2 regions of the Paenisporosarcina macmurdoensis genome follow, and region 2 is predicted to be linked to the other one. Evidence: riboswitches for the same ligand, from Rfam matches in the RefSeq annotation. Region 2 holds a riboswitch; the other holds the start of a gene.
The links. A riboswitch is a leader RNA that binds a small molecule or an ion and turns the genes downstream of it on or off. The one in region 2 is predicted to bind FMN.
Positions count from the first base shown of each region.

Region 1 (6,009 bases), on a different contig from region 2:
TATTTTAAAAGAAATGATTTTACCTTCTCTCGGAAGTGAAAATCAAATGGAGTCTTATATTGTCCTAGCATCTCCATTGAATATTGAAAATGATTTGCATGGTGCAGTATTCATTTATCAAAGTTTGGATGTCATTCACGAAACAACAAAGGAAACGACAAACATCGTCTTTTTATCAGCATTCATTGCATTCATGTTAACGACGTTTTTTGCCTTTTTCTTATCAACTCGAATTACATCTCCGCTACGAAAAATGCGTGAAGCTGCATTTGAATTATCTAAGGGGAACTTTGATACAAAATTACCTACCCTTCAAAATGATGAGATTGGTCAATTAGCTACAGCATTTAACCAAATGGGTCGTCAACTAAAACATCATTTAGAAGTAATAAATCAAGAAAAAGAGCAGTTATCAAGCATATTAACGTCAATGACAGATGCTGTTATTACATTTAACCGAGACCATACGATTTTACTCAGCAACCCGCAAGCCGAAAAATTGTTGCAAAAATGGTTTTTCCGAATTGGCACGAACAAAGGACAACCCATTCCGATTGAAATGGATCATATGCTCGACCATGTACTTCATTTAGAAGAAGAAATTAATGAAGAGCTGGAAATGGAAGGCAGTTATTACGCTATTACATTTAGTCCTTTATACAGTGGAGATTCAATTCGAGGAGCAGTTGCCGTACTCCGAGATATGACTGAACAGCATCGTCTGGATCGATTGCGCTCTGATTTTATCGCAAATGTATCTCATGAACTGAGAACCCCTATAGTCATGTTACAAGGCTACAGCGAAGCTATAATTGATGATGTCGTGTCAACCGATGAAGAACGAGATGAAATGATTAAAATTATTTATGAAGAATCGAAACGTATGGGACGTTTAGTTACTGATTTACTTGATTTAGCACGAATGGAATCAGGTCGAATGCGGTTGTATAAAGAAAATGTAGCAATTGCTCAAGTACTAGAACGAATCACTCAAAAATTTGCTCAAGTTGCGAGAGAATCGCATGTGGAATTGAAATTTATAACGTCCGTTTCTCCAGAGTTAACTGCTGAGATAGACGAAGATCGAATTGAGCAAGTGTTAACCAATTTAATTGATAACGCAATTCGCCATACTTCAAATGAAGGAAATGTTTCGGTTCGTGTCGAACAACACAATGCATTCGTCAAAATAAGTGTTGAAGATACGGGGTCAGGAATTCCTACTGAAGATTTACCTTTTGTATTTGAACGTTTTTATAAAGCGGATAAATCTAGAACAAGAGGTAAAGGTGGAACAGGCTTAGGATTAGCAATTGCCAAAAATATGGTGGAAGCCCATGATGGCGGGATTACTGTTAAAAGTGAAGAAAATGTCGGAACCAAATTTACCTTTACGTTACCCATTAAAAAGTTGTAACTTTATTGAAGACTGAAACGACTACTTTAAAGAACGGGGGGAGTTTATGAATGACTCCGTTTTTCACAGGCTTTATGACCAGTACCATCAAGATGTGTTTCAATTCTTGTTGTACATGGTGAAGAATAAACAAACAGCCGAAGATTTAATGCATGAAGTATATGTAAGAGTGTTAAAAGCGTTCAGCCGTTTTGAAGGCAAAAGCTCTGAAAAGACATGGTTATTTTCAATTGCTAAAAATGTAGCAATTGATCACTTTAGGAAATCTTCGGTACGTAAACGACATGCATTCGACTTTTTTGATTGGGAGAAGCAAGAATTAAGATCCACAGAAGCTCTTCCAGAAGAATTAGCTGAAATGAATGATGAAATGAAACAATTATTAAACGCGTTAGATGAATGTACAGGCGATCAAAAAATGGTTGTTATTATGCGATACTTCCAAGATTTATCCATTTCTGAGACTGCGCAAATTCTTGGATGGACGGAAGGTAAAGTCAAGACCACTCAACACCGAGCAATTCATAAACTTCGGGATCGCTTAACTGGGCATTCGGATAGGAGGCAAGTTCACGATGAGCAACAATAAATGGAGTGAACAAGAAATCGATCAGTTACTTAGCCAAGTGCCCAAACTTCAAGATACTCGTTCTAAAGACGAAGTGTTAAAACGATTACAACAAGATCCGAGACTTGCAGAAGATACCCAAAAGAAACGAAAAATTTGGATTCCACCAGCTGTAGCAGTTGCTGCCTTAATTACGTTGACCCTATTAGGTGCAACACTAATCAATCAGCCTAACAGCCAACTTCAAAACGCATTTGACAGTAGTTCAGAGAGTAAAAGTTCAGCTGAAATGGATAGTGTGACAAGTGAAGAAGCCATTACTGAAGAAGCTACTGATGAATCATCGGATGGCTCCGTTACTTTCAATAGTGAGTCAGAAGAACAAACTACTGAGTCTGAGATGGCTAAATCTACAGAAGCGCCAGTTGAATCAGTATTAACTTCTGCCTATTTAAGTGATGTAGAAAATCATACCGTTTTTAAAATAGGTTTAGTTTCTCAAGATGCACTCGTTGTTCCCGTTACTTTCTTAATTCCAAATGATCAAATTCAACAAGATTTTGGGAATCAAACGCCAAATACGCTGCAATTATATGAGCAATATGCGGCTGATATCAATGAGGAAGAACTTGGTTTTACGGATTATCACCCATATAAGGGAACGTTTGAAATGGACCAAGAGCAACTTGTTCACCGATTACCACAAGAACATGATTATGACCTTGCAAGTGCAGCTCTTTATGTTTATGATTTATCACTTCAGTTCACTTTTGAAGGTTTTACACAAATCAATCATCAAAATGAAGATGGCAGTCAAGCCGAATTTGATCAAGTCGGTCAGAAAACACCGACGGTTCTTACGAATGGATTGTACAAAACGGCGGTCTATCCTTACACAGATCCAACGGGTCAGGTTTACATGGTGCCAAGTTTAAATGAACCATTCAACACTGTTTCGGAAGCATTAGCGGCATTAAAAACGTCTCCAAATGATTTCTTTACAAACGTGGTTCCAAGGTCAGTTAGTTATACAGTTGAAGAAATTCAAGGTGTATCTCATATTAAGTTCAGTGAACCTCTTGAGTTAGATTCGTTATCACAAGAACAGACAGCTCAAATGATTGAAAGTTTCGTTTTAACTGGAGCTACCTTCGATGTCCAAATTCAATTAGATAATATTGTTGAAGAACAGTGGAACGGTATTAATCTTACTCAACCAATTGAACAACCAGTAGGACTAAATAAATATAGTTGGCAATAAAAAGATTCATTTGTAGGCTCAAGTAGTTTACAAATGTTTCTTTTTTTCTTATAGTATAGAATGTAACTTAATAATGATTCATCTTCGGGGCAGGGTGAAATTCCCGATCGGCGGTAATTGAAGAAATTCTTCATAGCCCGCGAGCCGCAAGGCAGGATTTGGTGTGATTCCAAAGCCGACAGTATAGTCTGGATGGGAGAAGGTGAAGGTGCGGTCGTTTTTCGTTCTGTCATTTAACGAGACGCCTATTTTAGTGCGCCTTTCTACTCCTCTAAGCGATAACGGCTTATGGGTTTTTTGATGGGGCTTGAACGAACAAACTTTTCTTCTTGTGGAGTGAATCGACAAAGGGAGAGAGTCATATGAAGAACAACAAATTGCGTATTATGATCGCAGTTGCGATGTTGAGTAGTATTTCATTTGTTTTAATGCTATTTAATTTTCCATTACCAGCGTTACCAGCCTTTTTGAAAGTCGACTTTAGCGATGTGCCTGCACTTATTGCTGCTATCACAATGGGTCCTATCGCTGGGATTTTAGTTGCGCTTTTTAAAAATGTTTTGTACTGGATGTTTAGTGGAAGTCCAACAGGAGTACCGGTAGGGGAAATGGCGAATTTCGCTACAAGCGTATTATTTATGCTACCTGTTTATATGGTATATCGTAAAATATCAACGACAAAAGGCTTAACGTTTGGCTTAATTGCAGGAGTTTTCACAATGGCTATCGGAATGAGCGTCCTAAATTATGCCGTATTTTTACCGATGTACACATATTTCTTAAATATGCCTGCAATGACTGGAACTGCTTTAAGTAATACAATCTTACTAGGTATATTGCCATTTAATTTAATTAAAGGTCTATTGCTATCTGCTGTGGTCATTTTATTGTTCAAAACAATGAAATCGTGGTTAGATAAACAGCGAGCGATATTCTCTTAAATAGAATCATAGTTTAATAATAAAGACCTGGTTCGCCGTAAATGCGAATCAGGTCTTTTTGTGTTTTTAAGTAGTAAGATCTAAAATGATAATAGGCTTTACATTATATTTCGGAAATTAAAACTAGATGAGAAGTTTGGCAGTTGACCTGCCTAAATTAATCAAGACATTTTAAAAACAAAACGACTGCTAAAATGAAATGTATTGGATAGGAGAGAATATAATGACGACTCAATTTGTTAAATTAACTAACCCTACTTCAAGTCATGTAGAGGCATTTAATAAGTGGGATAACGATCCATACTTAATTCCTTTAACTCGTCCTAATAAAAACAAAGCGGAATTGGAACGAAGAGATAATATGACCCTAACTGATTTAACTAACCGACTGGAACACCATCACATCTATCTTATCTATCTCAATGACCAATTAATTGGTGAAATGAACTATATGGTCGATCCGGGCCACCTCTACAAAAAAGAGAGTGGGACTGCCTGGATAGGAGTTACAATAGGTGAGAATGAAGGACGGGGAAAAGGGATTGGGTTTATGGCAATCCAATATTTAGAAAATCAGATTATGGCGCATGGGCATAATCGCATTGAATTAGGCGTCTTTGAATTTAACACTCAGGCCCAAAAGCTCTATCATAAACTCGGTTACAAAGTAATCGGTAATATTGACAATTTCACATTTTGGCAAGATAAAATGTGGACTGATATTCGAATGGAGAAGTATCTTTAACATCAGGAATTCACTTCTCTATGCTAATCGCAGATGTTTTGGACGATTTTATGAAGAAAGTCTCGAAATTTTGAAAACCCAATTAGAAATGTCAGCTACTTAAGCATCAAAAATTAATGAAATTATGAAAACGACTGTTGATCAGCTAACTGATTAACAGTCGTGGAAGATCGTTCACCATAGAAGAAAGAGGGGATTACTTGATGGATAAGTTAAATAAGAAACCAATGGTAATGGTGCTTGGAACATTTCATATGCGATATACATCAGACTTACATCGTGTTGAGTTTGATAACCTTCTATCACCCAAAAGGCAAGAGGAAATAAGAAAAATTGTTAATGTCTTAAAGAACTATAACCCAACGAAAATTGCTTTTGAAGTTGTAAAAGAAAAAGATAACTTGTTAAATGAAGAATATCAACAATACATAAATGGGCAACTAGAATTAAAAATAGATGAAATACATCAGTTTGGTTTTCGAACGGCTGCTGAATTAAAACACAAAAACATTTACGCTGTTGACTGGATGGAAAGCGTAGGGAATAGAGCGATCAGCCAAGTTCTTGATTGGGCAAAAATTGAACAACCCGACCTATCCCGTTTTATTGATGAAGAGTATCGCTCTAAACTTCAGTTGAGTCTAGAGGATAAAAGTGTTTTTGAATTGATATGTAATTATAATGAAGAGAATTTTATAAAGAAGCAGCATGAAATGTATATGCAAATCGCCCGCATTGGAAAGGGTGTTGAATACGTCGGTATAGATTGGGTTCGATGGTGGTATCAACGGAATCTGATTCTCTATTCTAATCTTGCTGAAATCACAAATTCTTCATCTGATAAAACTCTTTTAATAATAGGTTCAGCCCACGTGTATTTAATATCTCAGTTTTTAAAAGAGAGTGGACTATTTGATGTAGTAACTTTAGAAGAATACTTAGAGTAATTGTCTTTTCAACTACAAATCCAAACTTCAAAAATTTGTACAAAAAAACTGCGAATTAAATTCGCAGTTTTTTTTTATTCGTATTTTAATGCATCTCCGTCAAATGATTCTTCAGAAACTTTGATTGAAT
Region 1 covers NZ_JBHSRI010000002.1:696,259-702,267, forward strand. Annotated here, with positions in the region: gene ACFPYN_RS03360 (ATP-binding protein) at 1-1,417, shown strand, start outside; gene sigX (RNA polymerase sigma factor SigX) at 1,464-2,006, shown strand; gene ACFPYN_RS03370 (hypothetical protein) at 1,993-3,246, shown strand; FMN riboswitch at 3,323-3,454, shown strand; gene ACFPYN_RS03375 (ECF transporter S component) at 3,609-4,187, shown strand; gene ACFPYN_RS03380 (GNAT family N-acetyltransferase) at 4,411-4,932, shown strand; gene ACFPYN_RS03385 (DUF5694 domain-containing protein) at 5,136-5,879, shown strand; gene ACFPYN_RS03390 (ferredoxin) at 5,954-6,009, opposite strand, start outside.
Region 1: linked by a shared signal. The riboswitch ahead of ACFPYN_RS03375 (ECF transporter S component) and the one ahead of ribE (riboflavin synthase) in region 2 are both predicted to bind FMN.

Region 2 (6,009 bases):
CAAGCGATTGTTACATTTGCGTCATCTACGCCATGTCTTTTAAGAGCATCTTCAGCCCCGCCTAATAGTTTACTCGTAATAAATTCATTGAAACGTCCAACGACAATTCCAATTTTCAGTTCGGATCCAATTAAATAGCCTTCTAAATGTGTTGTCATGTATAAGCTCCTCTATAAACTTAGGAAATGCCCAAGTTTCGTTTTTTTGGTTTTCATATAAATTTCATTGTCTGTATGTGTCGGTATTTCAATTGCTACGCGCTCAGTTACTTCTAAACCATAACCATCTATTCCAGCGATTTTTCTAGGGTTATTAGTCAAGAGCTTCATTTTGCCTACCCCTAAATCTCGTAAGATTTGTGCTCCGATTCCGTACTCTCGTAGGTCATCTGCAAAGCCTAGTTGTTGATTGGCTTCGACGGTATCCATACCTTGATCTTGAAGCGCATAGGCTTTTAGTTTGTTCATTAAGCCAATGCCACGACCTTCTTGGCGCAAATAAACTAGGACACCTGAGCCTGCTTCTTCAATTTGTTTTAATGATGAATGCAGTTGTGCACCACAATCACATTTGCGAGATGCAAAAACATCGCCAGTCAAACATTCTGAATGAACACGAGTAAGAGTAGGAGTATCGGTTGTAATCTGACCTTTAATGAGGGCAATATGTTCTTTGCCTGTCAAAGTTTCAGTGTAACCAACTACTTGGAAATCACCATATTCAGTTGGTAAAAGAATTTCAACTTCACGTGTAATTAATTTTTCATTCTTTTGCTTGTAAGCAATTAATTCAGCGATGGTTAGGATGCCGATATTTAATCGTTCGGCAATAATGACGAGGTCATCGAGTCTTGCCATGGAACCGTCTTCCTTCATAATCTCACAAATGACGCCAGCTGGAGCAGATCCTGCAAGCAAGGCTAAATCAACAGCAGCTTCTGTATGTCCTGCACGCTTCAATACGCCGCCTTTTTTTGCAATCAAAGGGAAGACATGACCAGGTCGTTTGAAATCAGTCGCTTTCGATTCACTGTTAATCATTTGGAGAATCGTATGAGAACGTTCAAATGCACTAATACCAGTCGTTGTATCTTTATGATCCACACTGATAGTGAAAGCTGTCCCATAAGGATCTGTGTTTTGGTCTGTCATTAAACCAAATTGGAGTTGTTGCGCAATTTCCTCAGCTACCGGCACACAAATTAAGCCTTTACCTTCAGTGGCCATTAAATTAATGATTTCTGGAGTGGCAAATTCTGCAAGAGCAATAAAGTCACCCTCATTTTCACGATCTTCATCATCAACAACAATGATGGCTTGTCCTTTTGCTAATGCCTCAACTGCTTTTTCTACCGTATAAAACATATAGAAACCTCCTATTTAATATCCGTGTTCTGATAGCCATTCTTTCGACATGTTGGATTTTGATAAATGAATGCGCTCTGTATATTTAGCGAGCATGTCACACTCAATATTTACTTTATCTCCAATACCTTTGTCTCCAAGTAGTGAATCGCTTTGTGTTGTAGGAATCAAGGAAATAGAAATCGATGATTGATCAACATGAAAAATAGTAAGAGATGTCCCATCGACTGCAACAGAGCCTTTTAACATCATGTATTTCATTAGACTAGGTTCTATTTCAATCTTTTTGGTGATGGCATTGGTTTCTTTTCTGATAGAGCGGATAACACCGATTCCATCGATGTGCCCACTAACAAAGTGACCACCAAATCGTCCATTTGCAGCCATTGCACGCTCCAAATTGACACGAGAGTTGGATGATAATTTTGCTAATGTGGTCGATTTAAACGTTTCCGGTATAACGTCGACAACAAACAAATCTTTCGTGAACGAAGAGACCGTTAAACAAACGCCATTAACCGATATGCTATCGCCTCTTTTGACATCCTCTAAAACCGTTTTTGCTCGAATGGTTAATTCGAGTGCGTGTGGCTTTCGTTGAATGGATGTAACAGAGCCAATTTCTTCAATGATACCCGTGAACAAATTCTTTATCCTCCTGACTGAAAAGAACATTAAAGGCTTACTTTTGATAGAGATAGAATTTTTTTGCGGAATAATACAATCGGCAAAAAAAACCGTCTTTACGATATGGGTGAAACGACTTAAGTTGAAAAGGTAGAGCAATTGAAAATAGGTTTTGGTTTTTTTCCACCATGGGGCAAACGGGTGGTAAGGAAAGGGAAGTATAGAAGTACCTCGTTCTCGTTAATGAAATGACTCTAAACCATGACAAAAAATCTCCTCACGACAGTGAGAAAGCCAGAATTTAAGGTATTTATTAAGAAGACTGAAGTAATTGATGTGTAATGGAATGTGAAAATGCTCAATTAAGTGTTTTGTGAGCATAACAAATAAACCTCTTTTTATTCTTCTCCCATCCAGACTATACTGTCGGTGTTGGATTTGCACCAACTCCACCGCTACTTTTTCAAGCACCGGGTCACGGACTTACAAACTTTCATTTGCTCACCGCCGGTAAGGAATTTCACCTTGCCCCGAAGAATATAAAGTGACTATTTGTCTTTTTAATAGTAGCACAATTGTATGTAAATGATAAATTCATTTGCATAATACTACTCGCTGCGATTTTGTAGATGTTTTTCAGTCATATAAAGATGTACAAGTCAATATAATTCGTCTGAATTTTGTGATAACATGAACTTGTTCATTAATTTTGCAAAGGGGGAGCTTACATGTTAAAGCAGCAAACAGTAGGAGTTGTAGTTCGAGAAATAGCAAAAAGCTATCCGGATACTGAAGCATACGTATATCCAGAACATAAAATACGTAAAACATATGAGCAATTTAATCAAGAAACGGATGACTTAGCAAAGGCCTTCATGGGGATGGGGATTGCAAAAGGTGAGCACGTTGCTATTTGGTCAGACAATAAACGCGAATGGCTATTGAGTCAATTTGCTACTGGTAAAATGGGTGCCGTGCTCGTTACCGTGAATACCAATTACCAAGAAAAAGAACTTGGCTACTTGTTGAATCAATCCGATGCAACAACGCTGATTTTGGGTGAAGAATTTAAGGGTACTTCATACATAGATGTAATTAATGCGGTGTGTCCAGAAGTGAAGAATTCAGAAAAAGGAAATATACAATCTGAACATTTACCATTTTTTAAGCGCGTCATTGTCATGAGCGAAAATAAGTATCCGGGCATTTATACATGGAGCGAGTTTGAAGCACATGCATCTAAGATTACGGATCAAGAGCTTGATGAAAGACTAAATATGTTGCACGTTGATGATGTCATTAACATTCAATACACTTCGGGAACAACTGGTTTTCCAAAAGGTGTCATGCTTACACATATGAACATCGTCAACAATGCGCAAATAATCGGTGACTTTATGAAGTTAACACCATTAGACCGATTATGTATTCCTGTTCCATTTTTCCATTGCTTCGGTTGTGTATTAGGGACGTTAGCTGCAGTAACACATGGGACTACGATGGTATTACTTGAACAATTCGACCCAAAAAGAGTGTTACAAGCTGTGCAAGATGAAAAATGTACGGGCCTTCACGGGGTACCAACCATGTTTATTGCCGAACTAAATTATCCAGATTATAAACAATTTGATACATCTTCACTACGCACAGGAATTATGGCTGGTTCGCCTTGTCCAATAGAAGTAATGAAAAAAGTCATCGAAGACATGGGAGCAAAGGAAATAACCATTTGTTATGGACAAACCGAATCTTCGCCAGTTATTACACAAACGCAATCAGATGATGCTATCGAAAAACGAGTAGCTACTGTTGGAAAACCACATCCACACGTAGAAGTGAAAATTATTGATCCTGCTACTAATGAAGATGCGCCAATTGGAACTCCTGGTGAATTGTGTACTCGTGGCTATCACATTATGAAAGGTTACTACAAGAATGAAGAAGGCACTCATGCTGCAATTGACAGTGAAGGTTGGCTTCATACAGGGGATATCGCGATTATAGATAGCGAAGGATATATCGAAATTACTGGAAGAATAAAAGATATGGTCATTCGTGGTGGAGAAAATGTCTATCCCCGTGAACTTGAAGAATTCTTATATCAACATCCAAGTATTCAAGACGTTCAAGTAGTTGGCGTTCCAGATCCTAAATATGGTGAAGAATTAATGGCTTGGATAATTGCAAAAGAAGGGGTAACAATAAGTGCAGAAGAAATTCGTTCATATTGCAAAGGGAAAATTTCACATCACAAAATTCCGCGCTATATCGAATTTACCGAATCGTATCCGATGACAGCATCAGGTAAAATCCAAAAGTATCTTTTGCGTGAAATGTCTAAAGAAAAAATTCCGACAGCATAATCCGACATATTTCCCGGGAAATAGGAAATAGCTGTTAAACGTTGGTAATTCAGTGTTTCACTAAAAAAGATATGCTCGTTCTTCTTCTAATGGCGTGTTATGATGAGTTTGAATTACTCACAATATTCTCAAAGGAGGAATAAATATGTCCGATACTGGATATCAATTGATTGCTATTATTATTTATATGGCTGCCATGCTTATCATCGGTTACTATTCTTTCAGACGTACGTCAAACTTAACCGATTACATGTTAGGTGGTCGTTCACTAGGGCCTGCCGTTACAGCACTTAGTGCAGGTGCCGCAGATATGTCTGGTTGGTTGCTGATGGGACTACCGGGAGCTATTTATGTATCTGGTTTAGTAGAGGCTTGGATTGCAGTTGGTTTAACTGCAGGAGCTTACTTAAACTGGTTGTTAGTAGCACCACGTTTACGCGCGTATTCTCAAGTGTCTAATGATTCCATTACGATTCCTAGTTATTTAGAAAATCGTTTGAAAGACACATCTAGATCCTTACGAATCGTGTCTGGAATCATCATTCTAATCTTCTTTACGTTTTATGTATCATCAGGAATGGTTGCAGGTGGAATATTCTTCAAAAGTTCATTTGGACTTGATTACCACACTGGCTTACTTATCGTTTCTGCAGTCGTAATTGCCTATACCTTGTTCGGTGGTTTCCTAGCCGTAAGTTATACAGACTTCGTTCAAGGCATAATCATGTTCTTAGCTTTAATTTTAGTGCCGGTTATTGGTATTTTTTATGTAGGCGGTTTCGGAGGTGCGGCAGAAAGTATTCGCGCTGTAGACCCTTCACACTTAAGTATGCTTGAAGGTGCATCTGTATTAGGCGTACTTTCAGCTGTAGCATGGGGCCTTGGCTACTTTGGTCAACCACATATCATTGTACGCTTTATGGCTATTAACTCAGTAAAAGAAACAAAACAAGCAAGACGTATCGGTATGGGTTGGATGATATTAAGTATTCTTGGAGCACTTGCTACAGGCTTAATTGGTATCGCTTATTACCAACAAAATGCTACTGCATCGTTAACGGATCCAGAAGCTGTGTTTATTGATTTGGGACAAATTATTTTCCATCCTTTCATCGCAGGGATTATGTTAGCTGCTGTGTTAGCCGCGATTATGAGTACAATATCTTCTCAATTAATCGTTACTTCATCTGCATTGATTGAAGATTTATATAAAATTGTATCGAAAAAGGAATCATCAGACAAAAAGTATGTCACATTGGGACGTATGGCTGTTTTAGTTGTTTCTTTAATAGCTATGTTCCTAGCATGGGAGCAAAGTAAATCGATCTTAGATTTAGTTGCATATGCATATGCATGGGCAGGATTTGGTGCTGCGTTTGGTCCTATTATTTTGCTATCTCTTTTCTGGAGAAAGCTAACAACATGGGGCGCACTATCTGGTATGGTCGTTGGTGCGATTACCGTTGTGATATGGGGCAACAATGAATATCTAACAGGCTTAATGTATGAAATAGTTCCAGGCTTTATTCTGTGCTTAATATTGGCTGTAGTCGTTAGTCTTATGACTTATCGCAAAAACACAGAAATCGAACGTGAATTTGATGCAACAATAGAACTTCTAAACGAAGAAAAGTAACTTTCAACCCACAACTTTC
Region 2 covers NZ_JBHSRI010000038.1:95,258-101,266, forward strand. Annotated here, with positions in the region: gene ribH (6,7-dimethyl-8-ribityllumazine synthase) at 1-158, opposite strand, end outside; gene ACFPYN_RS17935 (bifunctional 3,4-dihydroxy-2-butanone-4-phosphate synthase/GTP cyclohydrolase II) at 171-1,364, opposite strand; gene ribE (riboflavin synthase) at 1,380-2,009, opposite strand; FMN riboswitch at 2,389-2,533, opposite strand; gene ACFPYN_RS17945 (AMP-binding protein) at 2,720-4,354, shown strand; gene putP (sodium/proline symporter PutP) at 4,500-5,990, shown strand.